Regions from separate parts of the Pseudomonas sp. ASL7 genome, predicted to be linked through region 2. Evidence: predicted binding sites of a transcription regulator. Region 2 holds the regulator's gene; the other holds the start of a gene.

Region 1 (3,462 bases), 2.8 Mb from region 2:
AGCCTTCTCCGGGGAGACGGTCCATTTCCACATATCTTCTTCGTGCTCGGTCCAGGTATCTTCCAGCACGCCGCCTTCATAGGAGATGTGCAGCAAGTTGGCATCCATTGAGTACGGGGATTTTTTCTTGCCGTGACGCTCGATAGGGATGTTGTGCTTTTCAGCGTAATCCATCAGTTTTTCACGGGAGAGCAAGTCCCATTCGCGCCACGGAGCGATCACTTTCACACCCGGCTTCAACGCGTAGGCGCCCAGTTCGAAACGAACCTGGTCGTTGCCTTTGCCGGTGGCGCCGTGGGAAATGGCGTCAGCGCCGGTTTCGTTGGCAATTTCGATCAGGCGTTTGGCAATCAACGGACGAGCGATGGAAGTACCCAGCAGGTACTCGCCTTCGTAAACGGTGTTGGCGCGGAACATCGGGAAAACGAAATCGCGTACGAATTCTTCGCGCAAGTCGTCGATGTAGATCTCTTTGACGCCCATGGCCTGAGCCTTGGCGCGTGCAGGTTCGACCTCTTCGCCCTGACCCAGGTCAGCGGTGAAGGTCACGACTTCACAGTTATAAGTATCCTGCAGCCACTTGAGGATCACCGAAGTGTCCAGGCCGCCGGAATACGCCAGAACGACCTTGTTTACGTCCGCCATGCCATCACTCCACGGGGTTCTACGGAAAGCCGTCGAGTCTACCGGGCATGCAGAATAATTTACAGAGGCGCGACAGCTTATGACGACGAAGCGACAGATTATGTCGAGTGAGCGACGATTACAGCGGGTTCAGGAGGTCGCCGGGGTGCTGCCCGGAGACGTGGTTTGAGGCGCGACTTTCTCGGTCGGCGCCACCCGCTCCAGCCGCACGGCGACCCGGCGATTCTTCGCCCGGTTGGCCGCATTGGTGTTCGGTGCCACCGGGTACCGCTCACCGTGGAAGCGCAGGGTGATCTGCGACTCCTGAATGCCATTGGCCTTGAAATAGTCCATCACCGCCAACGCCCGGCGGCGTGACAATTCGCGGTTGGTCAGGCGATTGCCGCTATTGTCCGAGTGGCCATCGAGTTCGATATGGTTGACCGTTGGATCAGCCTTCATGAACTCCAGCATGACCTGCAACTGCGCCTTGGCTTGCGGGTTCAAGTCTATACCTTCCCCCGGAAAACCGATCTCGGACTGTTTAACCTGTTCGAAATTCTTTGGCAGCAGTTTCGCCACACAGCTTTGGTAATCATTGAAGGCCTTGCTGAACTTGACGGGTAACAGGCGTACTTCAGACACCCGTCCGTCGCCTGAGGAGTGCCGAATCACTGGGCTGCGACCGTCTATCAGGCCACTGATCAAGCGCCCGGCCTGAACTTGCGAACTGTTGAACAGTACATTACCGCTGCCGATTTGCACGGACCCCAAGTTGATGTCGCCACGCCCTGGCTGCCAAGGTGCGGCGGCTGCCAACAAGGTCGCCGAACCACCGCCAATCATCGCGTTATAGGCCTTCAGACGAAATATCGCCTGCTCGCCGGCCCGACGCACGAACTCCCCCGAACCGAAATCGGTGATCGGCTGCGTCAAGCGGCACTCGAACTTGTCACCTTCGACCGTCCACTCGATGCTCTCCAGACGGGTCTGGAAAGTGAGCGCCATCGCAGGAAGGCTGGCAAACACACTGAGCAAGGCTAAATAACGCTGGCGCACGGGAGGCTCCACTGGCTTCTACAACAAAAAGACCGACACACACATGTTTACGGCATACCTGTTGGATATCGGAAGCTTGCTGCAAAACTTGATAGCGAGTGCCTGCAAGAGTCTTTTCCGGTAGCATTCCCCTGAGTTTGACCCGCCTGGAATCCCCTCATGTCCGACCGCCTGACCCTGCTGCGTCCCGACGACTGGCACATTCATCTTCGCGATGGTGCCGTGTTGACCAATACCGTTGCGGATGTCGCGCGTACCTTTGGTCGCGCCATCATCATGCCCAACCTGGTACCTCCGGTGCGTAACGCCGCTGAAGCCGACGGCTATCGCCAGCGGATTCTCGCTGCACGCCCGGCCGGCAGTCGCTTCGAACCGTTGATGGTGCTTTACCTGACCGACCGCACACAGCCCGAAGAAATTCGCGAGGCCAAGGCCAGCGGTTTCATTCACGCCGCCAAGCTCTACCCGGCCGGCGCGACCACCAACTCGGACTCCGGTGTCACCAGCATCGACAAGATATTCCCTGCACTTGAGGCCATGGCCGAAGTCGGGATGCCCTTGTTGGTTCACGGAGAGGTCACCCGCGGCGATGTCGACGTGTTCGACCGCGAAAAAATCTTCATCGACGAGCACATGCGTCGGGTGGTCGAGCGCTTCCCGACACTCAAAGTCGTGTTCGAACACATCACCACCGCGGATGCCGTACAGTTCGTCAACGAGGCTGCGGCCAACGTCGGCGCAACCATCACCGCGCATCACCTGCTGTACAACCGCAACCACATGCTGGTGGGCGGGATTCGGCCGCACTTCTATTGCCTGCCGATTCTCAAGCGCAATACGCATCAGGAAGCACTGCTCGACGCCGCCACCAGCGGTAGCGAGAAATTCTTCCTGGGCACCGACTCGGCCCCCCACGCCCAGCACGCCAAAGAAGCGGCTTGTGGTTGCGCCGGTTGCTACACCGCTTACGCGGCGATCGAGATGTATGCCGAGGCCTTCGAACAGCGCAACGCGCTGGACAAGCTCGAAGCCTTCGCCAGCCTGAATGGTCCGCGTTTCTACGGCCTGCCGGTGAACACCGATCGAATTACCCTGGTCCGCGAAGAGTGGACCGCCCCTACCAGCCTGCCATTTGGCGAGCTGACCGTAATCCCGCTGCGCGCCGGTGAAAAACTGCGCTGGCGCCTGCTGGAGGAACACGCGTGAGTGAAGATCATTTCGACGACGAACAGGACGGTCAAGGCGGCGGAGGTGGTTCGCGCCACCCGATGGCAGCTCGCTTCCGTGGATACCTGCCAGTCGTTGTCGATGTTGAAACCGGCGGTTTCAACTCTGCCACTGACGCCTTGCTGGAAATCGCTGCGACCACCATCGCCATGGACGAAAAAGGGTTTGTGTATCCCGATCACACCTACTTCTTCCGTGTAGAACCCTTTGAAGGCGCGAACATCGAAGCAGCCGCGCTGGAATTCACCGGTATCAAACTGGATCACCCACTGCGCATGGCGGTGAGCGAAGAAGCCGCACTGACCGATATTTTCCGTGGCATTCGCAAGGCGTTGAAATCGAACGGCTGCAAACGGGCGATTCTGGTCGGGCATAACAGCAGCTTCGATCTGGGTTTCCTCAACGCCGCCGTCGCGCGCCTGGACATGAAACGCAACCCGTTTCATCCATTCTCCAGCTTCGATACCGCGACATTGGCGGGGCTGGCTTACGGTCAAACCGTACTGGCCAAGGCCTGTCAGGCAGCCGATATCGACTTCGACGGTCGCGAGG
Region 2 (13,856 bases):
CCACTCCGGCTGCCCGAACAGCGGTGTCAGTTCGTGACCGGCCAGGGAATAAATCGAGCCCAGGCACACCAACGGCACGGCAAGGGTCAAACCGGCCACATCGAACAACAGGCATTCGAACGGCTCGGCAGCCCATGCCGGGCGACCGTCGGTTTCCACCGGTGGCGGCGTATTGCTGGGTGGCAGATGAACGTCGACGACTGGCGGCACCAGGGTTTGCAGCAACGGAGCGATGGTCGATACCGGCGCAAGGATCGGTGCTGGAGCTTCGAACAGCGCAACCGGGGCTTTTGCAACCGGTGCCGGAACCGGGGCAGCCACCACGGCCGGTTTATGTGCATCGCGAGCCTGCTCTTCGAGCACTGCCGCCTGGAACTCGTCCAGTGCAGCTTCAACCTCGACAGCCTCAACAACCGCGACCACTTCTACAAGCGCTTCAACTTCAACCGGCAATTCTTCGGTCGCATCCTGCAGCAAGCTGTCCAGATAAGACTGGAGCGCCAGTTGCGGACGGGAGGTGATTTTTACCGGCCGATTCATCTCAAGCCACCTGCGGAACGAGCTGCTGAGCAAGCAAATGCTTGAGCAGTGCGCGGTAAGCGAGAACACCACGGCTCTTGCCGTCGAATTGCGAAGGCGTCAGCCCGGCCCGGCTGGCGTCACGCAAGCGGGTATCGACCGGGATGTAGCCCTGCCAGATTTCTTCCGGGTACATGTCACGCAAGACGCGCAGCGTCCCCAGGGACGCTTGCGTGCGGCGGTCGAACAGGGTCGGCACGATACTGAAGGGCAGCGCCTGTTTGCGTGAGCGATTGATCATCGCCAGCGTATTGACCATCCGTTCCAGGCCTTTGACAGCCAGGTGTTCGGTCTGCACCGGGATCACCAACTGCTGGCTCGCCGCCAAGGCATTGACCATCAGCACGCCGAGCAATGGCGGGCTGTCGATAACGGCGTAATCGAAGTCCTGCCACAACTGCGCCAGGCTCTTGGCAATCACCAGGCCCAAACCGCTTTGGCCTGGCGACTGGCGTTCAAGGGTCGCCAGCGCGGTGCTCGACGGCAACAACGAAATACTCTCGTGACTGGTGGGCAACAACAACTGACCGGGCAAGCCTTGCGGCACGCTGCCCTTGTGCAGAAACAGGTCGTAGCTGCTGTGTTCCAGGCTGTCGGGGTCGTAGCCGAAGTAGCTGGTCATGGAGCCGTGGGGGTCGAGATCGACCATGACCACACGCTTGCCCGCCTCGGCCAGTAAACCGGCTAAAGCGATAGAGGAAGTGGTTTTACCGACACCACCCTTTTGATTGGCGACTGCCCAGACTCTCATTCAGATAGTTCCTCCCGGTCGAAATGGCCGACCGAGAAATAGCTCAGCGTGTTAATGCGGGTGACGGAGAATTGACGGCGCTCTCTCGTCCCGGCGACTTGACCGGGGTCGGTGCAGTTTGTGTGCCAGCACGCTTCAATGCGGCATCCGGTTTCGCATTCGCGGTTCCGGTACCGGTGAGGCTGCGACGGACATCGAGATTTCGTGATACCACCAGCACGACGCGACGGTTACGCGCCCGGCCTTCGGCGGTGGCGTTGTTGGCCACTGGCTGGAATTCACCGTAACCCACCGACGCCAGGCGACCCGGGTTCACCCCCTGCATCGCCAGCATGCGCACGATGCTGGCCGAACGGGCCGACGACAACTCCCAGTTGGTCGGGTATTGCGAGGTCCGGATCGGTTGGTCGTCGGTGAAACCTTCGACGTGAATCGGGTTGTCGAACGGCTTCAGAATCCCGGCGACCTTGTCGATGATGTTGAACGCGATGTCGCTGGGCATGGCGTCACCGCTGCCGAACAACAGGCTGGAATTGAGTTCGATCTCGACCCACAGTTCGTTGCCGCGAACGGTCATCTGGTTGGAGCTGATCAAGTCGCCGAACGCCGCGCTGATGTCATCGGCGATGCTCTTGAGCGGGTCGTTGGCAGCCTGGGCGATGCCGGCATCGATCTGCTCGCTGTCCTTGACCAACGGCTTGGCCGGGGTCACGGTCTTCGGCCGCTCGTCACCAATCGGGATCGGCTTGAGCGCATGGTCGGAGTCGGTAAAGACCCCGATCAATGCTTCCGAGATGACTTTGTACTTGCCTTCGTTGATCGAAGAGATCGAGTACATCACCACGAAAAAAGCGAACAGCAAGGTGATGAAGTCGGCATAGGACACCAGCCAGCGCTCGTGGTTGACGTGTTCTTCAGGCTGACGACGACGAGCCATAATCCATTACCCCCATCAATCCATGAAGCCCTGAAGCTTCAACTCAATAGAGCGAGGGTTTTCACCTTCGGCGATCGACAGGATGCCTTCAAGCAACATTTCGCGATAACGCGACTGGCGCAACGCTATGGACTTGAGTTTGGCGGCAATCGGCAGCAGCACCAGGTTGGCACTGGCCACGCCGTAGATGGTGGCGACGAAGGCGACGGCGATGCCGTTGCCCAGTTGCGATGGATCACCCAGGTTGCCCATGACATGGATCAGGCCCATCACCGCACCGATGATGCCGATGGTCGGCGCGTAGCCACCCATGCTTTCGAAGACTTTGGCCGCTTCGATGTCGCGGCTTTCCTGAGTGTAGAAATCCACTTCCAGGATGCTGCGAATCGCTTCCGGCTCCGCCCCGTCCACCAGCAGTTGCAAGCCTTTGCGCGAGTAGCTGTCGGGCTCGGTATCGGCCATCCCTTCCAGACCGAGCAAACCTTCCTTGCGCGCCGTCAGACTCCAGTTCACGACACGATCGATACCACCGGCCAGATCCACGCGAGGCGGAAACAGGATCCAGGCCAGTATCTGCATGGCGCGCTTGAAAGCGCTCATCGGTGATTGCAGCAGCGCTGCACCGATGGTCCCGCCGAGCACGATCAACGCCGCCGGGCCGTTGGCCAGCGCGCCGAGGTGCCCTCCCTCAAGGTAGTTGCCGCCAATAATGGCGACGAACGCCATGATGATCCCGATAAGGCTTAGAACATCCATCAGACACACGCCTCGACCAGGTGCTTGCCAATGTCGTCGAGGCTGTACACGGCATCGGCGAGTTCAGCTTTGACGATGGCCATCGGCATGCCGTAGATCACGCAACTGGCTTCGTCCTGAGCCCAGATCGAACTGCCGCCCTGCTTGAGCAGACGCGCGCCTTCGCGACCGTCGGCGCCCATGCCGGTCAGCACGACCGCCAGAACTTTGTCACCGTAGGACTTGGCCGCGGAACCGAAGGTAATGTCCACGCACGGTTTGTAATTCAGACGCTCGTCGCCAGGGAGGATTTTCACCGCACCACGGCCGTCGATCATCATTTGCTTGCCACCCGGTGCCAGCAACGCCAGGCCCGGACGCAGGATGTCACCATCCTCGGCTTCCTTGACACTGATACGGCACAGCTTGTCCAGACGCTCGGCGAACGCCTTGGTGAAGGCAGCCGGCATGTGCTGGACCAATACGATCGGCGCCGGGAAATTGGCCGGCAATTGGGTCAGCACCCGCTGCAGCGCCACCGGGCCGCCAGTGGAGGTGCCAATGGCAACTAATTTGTAGGCTTTGCGTTTCGGCGCGGGCGACAACGGACCGGCTGATCCAGGCGCGTGCGTACGCACAGGGATCGGTGCCGGTGCCGGACGCGCCGGCACGCTGCTGCCATAACTGCTGACGCTCGAAAGCGTCGGGGTCGGGGGCGGCGTAACGACGGGAGCCGGAGCGCTGTAAGTGCTGGCACGACGGTTACTGCGCGAGATGCTGAGAATCTTCTCGCACAGCAGTTGCTTGACCTTCTCGGGATTGCGCGAGATGTCTTCGAAATTTTTCGGCAGGAAATCCACCGCGCCAGCGTCCAGTGCGTCCAGGGTGACCCGGGCGCCTTCGTGCGTCAGCGAGGAAAACATCAATACGGGTGTCGGGCAGCGCTGCATGATGTGCCGCACTGCCGTGATGCCATCCATCATCGGCATCTCGTAGTCCATGGTGATCACATCGGGCTTGAGCGCCAGTGCCTGATCGATCGCCTCTTTTCCGTTGGTCGCCGTGCCGACGACCTGGATATTCGGATCCGCTGAAAGAATTTCCGAGACGCGGCGGCGGAAAAACCCCGAATCGTCCACCACCAGGACCTTGACTGCCATAAACACTCCGTTAGACGGAGCGAGGCACAGTCGCCCCGCCCCGCCAGAATCAAATACGCCGTGCGGCGTAACGCTTGAGCATGCTCGGAACATCGAGAATCAGTGCAATGCGGCCGTCACCGGTAATGGTGGCGCCGGACATGCCCGGAGTTCCCTGGAGCATTTTGCCCAATGGCTTGATGACCACTTCTTCCTGGCCCACCAACTGATCGACGACGAAGCCGATTCGCTGGGTGCCCACCGAAAGGATCACCACATGGCCTTCGCGCTGCTCTTCGTGAGCGGCGGAGCTGACCAGCCAGCGCTTGAGGTAAAACAGAGGCAGCGCCTTGTCCCGCACGATCACCACTTCCTGACCGTCCACCACGTTGGTGCGCGACAGGTCGAGGTGGAAAATCTCGTTGACGTTTACCAGCGGGAACGCAAACGCCTGATTGCCGAGCATGACCATCAGCGTCGGCATGATCGCCAGGGTCAACGGGACCTTGATGACGATCTTCGAGCCCTGCCCCTTGGCCGAGAAGATATTGATCGAACCGTTGAGCTGGGAAATCTTGGTTTTCACCACGTCCATGCCGACGCCACGGCCCGACACGTCGGAGATCTCGGTCTTGGTCGAGAACCCTGGCGCGAAAATCAGGTTGTAGCACTCGGTATCGCTCAGGCGATCGGCCGCGTCCTTGTCCATCACACCGCGTTTTACTGCGATGGATCGCAAGACGTTCGGGTCCATGCCTTTGCCGTCATCGGAGATCGACAACAGGATGTGGTCGCCTTCCTGCTCCGCCGCAAGGATCACCTTGCCGCCGCGGGACTTGCCCGAGGCTTCGCGCTCTTCCGGCGACTCGATGCCGTGGTCGACCGCGTTGCGCACCAAGTGGACCAGCGGATCGGCCAGCGCCTCGACAAGGTTTTTGTCGAGATCGGTTTCTTCGCCGACCAATTCCAGGTTGATTTCTTTCTTGAGCTGGCGAGCCAGGTCGCGAACCAGGCGCGGGAAGCGCCCGAAAACCTTCTTGATCGGTTGCATCCGGGTCTTCATGACCGCGGTTTGCAGGTCAGCCGTGACCACGTCGAGGTTCGACACGGCCTTGGACATGGCCTCATCAGCGCTGTTGGCGCCCAGACGAACCAGACGGTTACGCACCAGTACCAACTCGCCGACCATGTTCATGATTTCGTCGAGACGCGCCGTATCGACCCGAACCGTGGTCTCGGCTTCGCTGGCCGGCTTTTCGGCGGGCGGCGCGGACGGTGCACGGGCCGGAGCCGCTGCAGCAGGCTTCGCTGTTTCGGCTTGAGGCTCGGGCGCCTTGGCCACCGGTTTCGGTGCAGCCTTGGCAACAGAAGCCGGCACTGAAGCAACAGCAGAGGCAGTCGCCGAAGCGCTACCGACTTCAGTGAACTTGCCTTTGCCATGCAATTCGTCGAGCAGCGATTCGAATTCGTGATCGGAGATCAGATCGCTGCCCGCCGCCGCTGCGGCGGGCGCGGCCGGGGTCGGCACCGCGGCAATGGCCGACTCCAGCGCGTCGACCGCAAAGTTGCCCTTGCCGTGCAACTGATCGAGCAGTGCCTCGAATTCGTCGTCGGTAATGTCGGAGCTGTCGCCTGCCGCTTTCGGGGCAGCCGCGGGTGCGGTGGGTGCGGCTATCGCATCGACGGCGAACTGGCCTTTGCCGTGCAGTTGATCGAGCAACGACTCGAACTCGGCATCGGTAATTTCGTCGCTGGCGGCTGCATTGCCGGCAGGCAGCGAAGCAGGCTGCGCAGCCACCACGGGGGCCTCGGCTTGTGCCTTGACGGCATTCAGCGAGTCCAGCAGTTGTTCGAATTCGTTATCGGTGATGTCGCCCGACTCGCTTTCAGCGACAGGCGCTTCGAAGACTTCGGCAACCGGCGCCGACTCATCAGCGGTTTGCGGCTCGGCCAGACGGGCAAGCGCTGCGAGCAATTCAGGCGTTGCAGCCGTGATCGGGCTGCGTTCGCGGACTTCGGTAAACATGCTGTTCACCGCGTCCAGCGCTTCGAGAACCACGTCCATCAGTTCCGAGTCGACGCGACGCTCACCCTTGCGCAGGATGTCGAACACGTTCTCGGCGATGTGACAGCACTCCACCAGCTCGTTGAGCTGGAGGAAGCCGGCGCCCCCTTTTACAGTGTGAAAACCGCGAAAAATTGCATTGAGCAAGTCCGCATCATCAGGTCGACTTTCAAGCTCGACCAGCTGTTCGGACAGTTGCTCTAGAATCTCGCCGGCCTCAACCAGAAAATCCTGAAGGATCTCTTCATCGGCGCCGAAGCTCATTAAGGGTGTGCTCCTAACAGGTCTAAAAACCTAAAATACCTAAAGTTCTAAAACCCTAGGCTGGATAGCAAATCGTCCACATCGTCCTGACCGGACACAACGTCTTCTCTTTTATCGGCATGAATCTGCGGACCTTCACCCTGAGAGAGATGTTTTTGTGGATCTTTTTCTGCAAGTATCGCTTCACGGTCATGTTCGATGCCCGCAAAGCGATCTACCTGACTGGCCATAAGCACGAGCTTGAGCAGGTTGCTTTCAACTTCGGTGACCAATTGGGTCACACGCTTGATCACCTGGCCGGTGAGGTCCTGGTAATCCTGCGCGAGCAAAATGTCGTTGAGATTGCTCGACACGACGCGATTGTCTTCACGGCTGCGCGTCAGGAAACCGTCGACGCGCCGGGCCAGTTCGCGGAACTCTTGCGCACCGACTTCGCGACGCATGAACCGCCCCCAGTCCGTGCTCAAGGCCTGGGCTTCTTCGCTCAGGCTGTTGACCAGCGGCGTGGCGTTTTCCACCAGATCCATGGTGCGGTTGGCCGCCGCCTCGGTCAGCTTGACCACGTAGCCCAGACGCTCCGTGGCATCAGTGATCTGCGAGACTTCCTCGGCTTGCGGCATGGTCGGGTCAATCTGGAAATTGACGATCGCGCTATGCAGCTCCCGGGTGAGCTTGCCCACTTCCTGATACAGGCCGCGGTCACGGGTCTGATTGAGCTCATGGATCAATTGCACAGCGTCGCCGAATTTGCCTTTTTCAAGGCTCTCGACCAATTCGACCGCGTGTTTTTTCAGGGTCGATTCAAAATCGCCCAGTGAAGATTCTTTATGCTCCATAGCTCCCCCGTGGCGCAGTCCATCAACCGATGCGTTCGAAAATCTTCTCGATTTTTTCTTTCAACGCCTGGGCCGTGAAGGGTTTGACCACATAGCCGTTAACGCCGGCCTGGGCCGCTTCGATGATCTGCTCGCGCTTGGCTTCAGCGGTAACCATCAGCACCGGCAGGTGCTTGAGCTTTTCATCGGCGCGCACGTGGCGCAGCAGATCGATACCGGTCATGCCAGGCATGTTCCAGTCCGTTACCAGAAAGTCGATGCTCCCGCTGTTAAGAACCGGAATGGCAGTGGTGCCATCGTCGGCCTCGACCGTGTTGGTGAACCCAAGGTCACGCAACAGGTTTTTAATGATCCGCCGCATCGTTGAGAAGTCATCAACGATGAGGATTTTCATGTTCTTGTCCAATTCGACCTCCAAGCAGTCTTAAACGCGCCCAGCACCTGGACGCGCCATTTCAATCAATCTGGCAAAGCACTCAATGACTGTCTGGAGCACAACAGATCGAGACCGGCGCAGTTCAACACCACACCAGCCACGTTCGCAGTGTCCCCACACTGCCTTCAGCGCGCTCGCCACTCCCCCAAACGCCCCCGTAAACGGGCCGCGCACTGGCTATGTAACTGGCTGACCCGCGATTCACTGACCCCCAGGACCTCACCGATTTCCTTCAGATTCAGCTCTTCGTCGTAGTACAGCGCCAACACCAGTCGCTCACGCTCCGGCAAATTGGCAATCGCGTCCGCCAGCGCCGCCTGGAAGCGTTCATCTTCCAGATCGCGTGACGGCTCGAGATGAGCACTTGCGCCATCCTCGTGCAGCCCTTCGTGTTCGCCGTCCTGCAACAGATCGTCGAAACTGAATAAGCGGCTACCCAGGGTGTCGTTCAAAATCCCGTAATAATCGTCGAGACTCAATTGGAGTTCGGCCGCAACTTCGTGATCTTTAGCGTCACGACCGGTTTTAGCTTCAATCGAGCGAATTGCGTCGCTGACCATCCGGGTATTGCGGTGGACCGAACGTGGCGCCCAATCCCCCTTGCGGACTTCATCGAGCATTGCGCCGCGGATTCGAATGCCCGCGTACGTCTCGAAACTCGCGCCTTTGCTGGGGTCGTATTTGTTCGATACTTCCAGCAGACCGATCATCCCGGCCTGGATCAGGTCTTCGACCTGGACACTGGCCGGCAGACGGGCCAGCAAGTGGTAAGCAATGCGTTTAACCAGTGGCGCGTAACGCTCGATCAGCTCGTACTGCGCGTCACGTGCCGACTTCTTGTAGAAGTTGTAACCGCTGGCTGTCATAGAACCGGTCCTGCCGTTTGTTGCACGAGGCGCTCGACAAAAAACTCCAGATGCCCGCGGGGATTGGCAGGCAGCGGCCACGTATCAACCTTCTGCGCAATGGCCTTGAACGCCAGAGAGCACTTGGAACGCGGGAACGCCTCATAGACGGCACGTTGCTTCTGTACGGCCTTGCGCACGCTTTCGTCGTATGGCACTGCACCGACGTATTGTAAGGCGACGTCGAGGAAGCGATCCGTGACCTTGGTCAACTTGGCGAACAGATTGCGACCTTCCTGCGGGCTCTGGGCCATGTTGGCCAGGACGCGGAAGCGGTTCATGCCGTAATCGCGGTTAAGCAGTTTGATCAGTGCATAGGCGTCCGTGATCGAAGTCGGTTCATCGCACACCACCAGCAGGACTTCCTGCGCGGCGCGGACGAAACTGACCACCGAATCACCAATGCCCGCGGCCGTGTCGATCACCAATACGTCGAGGTTGTCGCCGATATCGCTGAACGCCTGGATCAGGCCGGCGTGTTGAGCCGGGCTCAGATGAACCATGCTCTGGGTGCCGGACGCAGCCGGGACGATGCGGATGCCGCCAGGGCCCTGCAACAGAACGTCGCGCAGCTCACATCGGCCTTCGATCACGTCGGCCAGGGTGCGTTTGGGTGTCAGTCCCAGCAGGACGTCGACGTTCGCCAAACCCAGGTCGGCGTCCAACAGCATGACGCGACGGCCGAGTTCAGCCAGGGCCAGTGACAAATTCACTGACACGTTAGTCTTGCCGACGCCACCTTTGCCGCCGGTCACCGCGATCACCTGTACGGGATGCATGCTGCCCATGTTATTTCTTTACCTTGTCTTGCATAGACGGAGGCCACATTACTGGCTGCGCGTTCACAGATGGAACAATGCATGGCAGACCATCGATGTAGGTATAAAAACTGTTCATTACTACCTCAGCCGACCTGTTTGGTCGGGCTGTGGTAAATATCAGCGAACATGTCAGCCATGGCTTCTTCGCTGGGTTCTTCCTGCATTTGCACACTCACGGCGCGACTGACCAACTGATGACGGCGCGGCAGATGCAAATCATCCGGGATCCGTGGGCCATCGGTCAGGTACGCCACCGGCAATTCATGACTGATGGCCAGGCTCAACACCTCGCCCAGACTTGCCGTTTCATCCAGTTTAGTCAGGATGCACCCGGCCAGCCCGCAGCGCTTGTAACTGTGATAAGCGGCCGTTAGAACCTGTTTCTGGCTGGTGGTTGCCAGAACCAGGTAATTTTTCGATTTGATGCCACGACCCGCGAGGCTTTCGAGCTGCATGCGCAGTGCCGGGTCGCTGGCCTGAAGGCCGGCGGTATCGATCAGCACCACGCGCTTGCGCAGCAATGGATCCAGCGCCTGAACCAGCGACTGGCCCGGGTCGACGTGTGTCACCGACACATTGAGGATCCGGCCGAGGGTCTTGAGCTGTTCCTGAGCACCGATACGGTAGCTGTCCATGCTCACCAGTGCGATGTTTTGCGCGCCGTACTTGAGCACGTAGCGGGCGGCCAGTTTGGCCAGGGTGGTGGTCTTGCCCATACCGGCAGGACCGACCATGGCAATCACACCGCCCTCTTCCAGAGGCTCGATCTCCGGTGTGAGGATCATTCGCGCCAGGTACGCCAGCAACATGCGCCAGGCCTGGCGGGGCTCTTCAATGTCGGTAATCATCGCCAGCAAATCGCGCGACAACGGGCCGGACAGGCCGATGCGTTGCAGGCGACGCCAGAGGTTAGCCTGGGCCGGACGGCTGCCTTGCAGCTGATTCCACGCCAAGGAGCCAAGCTGTACTTCCATCAACTCGCGCAGGCTATTGAGCTCGAAACGCATCGAGTCGAACGCCCGAGGATCCACACCGGATGAGGCCGGTGCAGGGGCCGGCGCAGGACGACGGGGTTGGGTGTATGTCGGTTCGATCAATGGCTCGGCAGCGGTCAGCGGCAGGCCGGCGAACAACTGGCGGTTGGTGCTATTGTCGCTCTCGCCGTCGCCTCGCAGGCTCAGTTCGGCCTGGGCGGTCACGATCCGCGATTGGGTCTTGCGCAGCTCGTCTTCGAGTTCCATGTTCGGAACACGCGGTGCCAGCGCCGACAACTTGTAATCCAGGGCAGCCGTCAACTCGACACCACCGGCGATCCGGCGATTGCCAATGATAGCGGCGTCAGCGCCCAGCTCATCACGAACCAGTTTCATGGCCTGACGCATATCGGCGGCGAAAAAACGCTTAACTTGCATAAACCACTACCTCAGCCGTTGGGCCCTACTGTCGCAACGATGGTCACTTGCTTGTTGTCAGGAATTTCCTGGTAAGCCAACACATGCAAACCCGGGACTGCCAGTCGGCCGAATCGCGAAAGCATGGCGCGAACCGGACCGGCTACCAGCAGAATCACCGGTTGACCTTGCATTTCCTGACGCTGTGCCGCATCGATCAACGAGCGTTGCAGCTTCTCTGCCATGCTTGGTTCCAACAGAACGCCTTCTTCCGAGCCTTGTCCTGCCTTCTGAAGACTATTGAGCAATATCTGTTCCAACCTTGGCTCCAAGGTGATAACTGGCAGCTCGGACTCAGTCCCTACAATGCTTTGGACGATAGCGCGCGAGACGCCAACGCGCACCGCGGCCACCAATGCGGCAGTATCTTGACTCTTGGCGGCATTGTTCGCGATTGCTTCGGCAATGCTGCGAATGTCGCGTACCGGCACTTGCTCCGCCAACAGCGCTTGCAACACCTTGAGCAATTGCGACAGCGAAACCACGCCCGGCACCAGCTCTTCCGCCAGTTTCGGCGAGCTTTTCGCCAGCAACTGCATCAGTTGCTGCACTTCTTCGTGACCGATCAGCTCGCTGGAGTGCTTGTACAGAATCTGGTTCAAGTGCGTGGCCACCACCGTACTGGCATCGACCACCGTATAACCGAGTGATTGCGCCTGGGAACGCTGACTGACCTCGATCCAGACCGCCTCCAGGCCGAAAGCCGGATCTTTGGCGGTGATGCCATTGAGCGAACCGTAGACTTGCCCAGGGTTGATCGCCAGTTCGCGATCCGGGTAAATCTCCGCTTCGGCCAGGATCACCCCCATCAGCGTCAGCCGATAAGCACTCGGCGCCAGGTCGAGGTTGTCACGGATGTGCACGGTCGGCATCAGGAAGCCCAGATCCTGGGAAAGCTTCTTGCGCACGCCTTTGATCCGCGCCAGCAACTGGCCACCCTGGTTGCGGTCCACCAGAGGAATCAGGCGATAGCCGACTTCCAGGCCAATCATGTCGATCGGGGTGACGTCGTCCCAGCCAAGCTCCTTGGTTTCCTGAGCGCGGGCCGGCGAAGGCAACAGTTCCTGCTGACGCTTGACCTCTTGCAGGGCTTGAACCTTGACGATGTTGTGCTTCTTCCAGAACAGGTACGCACCGCCTGCCGCCAGGGCTGCCATGCTGAGGAAGGAGAAGTGCGGCATGCCGGGCACCAGGCCCATGACCGCCATCAAGCCAGCAGCCACCGCCAACGCTTTGGGCGAGGCGAACATCTGGCGATTGATTTGCTTGCCCATGTCTTCCGAACCGGAAGCACGCGTCACCATGATCGCTGCAGCTGTGGATAAAAGCAGTGATGGCAATTGCGCCACCAAACCGTCACCGATGGTCAGCAGCGCGTAAACCTTGCCGGCGTCGGCGAAGCCCATGCCGTGCTGGAAGATACCCACCGCCATGCCGCCGATCAGGTTAATGAACAGAATCAGCAGGCCGGCAATGGCGTCACCGCGCACGAATTTGCTGGCACCGTCCATGGAACCGTAGAACTCGGCTTCCTGAGCCACTTCCATCCGGCGCAATTTGGCCTGGTTCTGATCGATCAAACCGGCGTTCAGGTCGGCGTCGATCGCCATTTGTTTGCCGGGCATCGCATCGAGGGTGAAGCGTGCGCTCACCTCGGAAATCCGCCCGGCACCCTTGGTCACCACGACGAAGTTGATGATCATCAAAATCGCGAAGACCACGATACCGACCACGTAGTTACCGCCGATCACCACCTCGCCGAAGGCCTGGATCACCTTGCCGGCTGCGGCATGGCCGTCCTGCCCGTGCAGCATCACCACCCGCGTGGAGGCCACGTTCAGCGCCAGTCGCAACAGTGTCGCAATCAGCAGAATGGTCGGGAACACCGCGAAATCCAGCGGCCGCAAGGCGTAGACACAGACCAGCAACACGACAATCGACAACGCAATGTTGAACGTGAAAAACACGTCGAGCAGGAACGGTGGCACCGGCAACATCATCATCGCCAGCATGACCAGCAGCAACAACGGCACGCCCAGATTGCCCCGACTTAAGTCGGCAACGTTGGTGCGGGCACTGTTGAGTAACTGAGAGCGATCCACCGGTTTTCCCCGTTCCTTTAAAGCAATCTTTTGACGCCACAAGCAGGCGCAGAGCGGGTACTGCAAGAAGCTTTCCAACTTTAGGCGGGGTTTTAAATAGCGGGATTTCGCAGACAAAAAAGATCGCAGCCTTCGGCAGCTACAGGTGTACGCATTTCACTGTAGGTGCCGAAGGCTGCGATCTTTTGATTTGGAGAACAGGAATGTCTGGACTCACGGCTTACCTCATGTAGCAGCTGCCGAGCCTGCGAGGCTGCGTCCGGCTGCGCAGCAGTCGTGAAATCCTGGCGAGGACTTCGTCCTCGAACGCAGCCTCGCGGGCTCGGCAGCTGCTACAAGCGTCGCTCGGGAATCGTGCTGCCTATCCGGTGAGCCAAGCTCGACGCAGAAGCCAATCGAACGGGCAAACCCCAGCGAACCTATCAGTTCTGCTAGTACCCAACCCTTGCGAAACCGCCAATACTGAGTGCCAGTCCTTCGGACCTTTGGAGCACTCACTCATGCCCTCACAGCACGAAACTCCGCTCTGCCAATATCGCTACGACGCCCTCGACCGGCTGATCGCCAATGAGCTGCCGAGTACGCCCGGGTGCCAACGCTTTTATTGCAAAAGCCGGCTGGCCACCGAGATCCAGGGCGCGAACCAATATTCGATATTCCAGCACGGTGACCACCTGCTGGCGCAACAGCAGAGCGAGGGCGAAGCACTCGATGCCACGCTGCTGGCCACCGATCAACAGCGTTCGGTGTTGCACGCGCTTAAGACCAATTATCCACGACAATCCATCGCCTATGCGCCCTATGGCCACCGCTCCGTTGAAAACGGGTTACTCAG

What was found. Region 2 encodes FliA, which starts transcription of late flagellar genes. Its sites were predicted from a motif close to CTAAAGTTTNNNNNNNNNNNGCCGNTAA; they were not measured.
Region 1: a site for FliA is predicted at 1,749-1,776, ahead of AC1MDT_RS17010 (flagellar protein MotY). Genes of this name have one in related genera too.

Annotation. Positions count from the first base shown of each region.
Region 1 covers NZ_CM155279.1:3,693,795-3,697,256, forward strand. The annotation lists gene AC1MDT_RS17005 (argininosuccinate synthase) at 1-645, opposite strand, end outside; gene AC1MDT_RS17010 (flagellar protein MotY) at 775-1,683, opposite strand; gene pyrC (dihydroorotase) at 1,843-2,889, shown strand; gene rnt (ribonuclease T) at 2,886-3,462, shown strand, end outside.
Region 2 covers NZ_CM155279.1:160,184-174,039, reverse strand. The annotation lists gene AC1MDT_RS00805 (CheW domain-containing protein) at 1-540, opposite strand, end outside; gene AC1MDT_RS00800 (ParA family protein) at 542-1,330, opposite strand; gene motD (flagellar motor protein MotD) at 1,374-2,267, opposite strand; gene AC1MDT_RS00790 (flagellar motor protein) at 2,283-3,023, opposite strand; gene AC1MDT_RS00785 (protein-glutamate methylesterase/protein-glutamine glutaminase) at 3,023-4,162, opposite strand; gene AC1MDT_RS00780 (chemotaxis protein CheA) at 4,212-6,470, opposite strand; gene AC1MDT_RS00775 (protein phosphatase CheZ) at 6,518-7,306, opposite strand; gene AC1MDT_RS00770 (chemotaxis response regulator CheY) at 7,329-7,700, opposite strand; gene fliA (RNA polymerase sigma factor FliA) at 7,868-8,608, opposite strand; gene fleN (flagellar synthesis regulator FleN) at 8,605-9,435, opposite strand; gene flhF (flagellar biosynthesis GTPase FlhF) at 9,552-10,880, opposite strand; gene flhA (flagellar biosynthesis protein FlhA) at 10,892-13,021, opposite strand; gene AC1MDT_RS00745 (RHS repeat-associated core domain-containing protein) at 13,522-13,856, shown strand, end outside.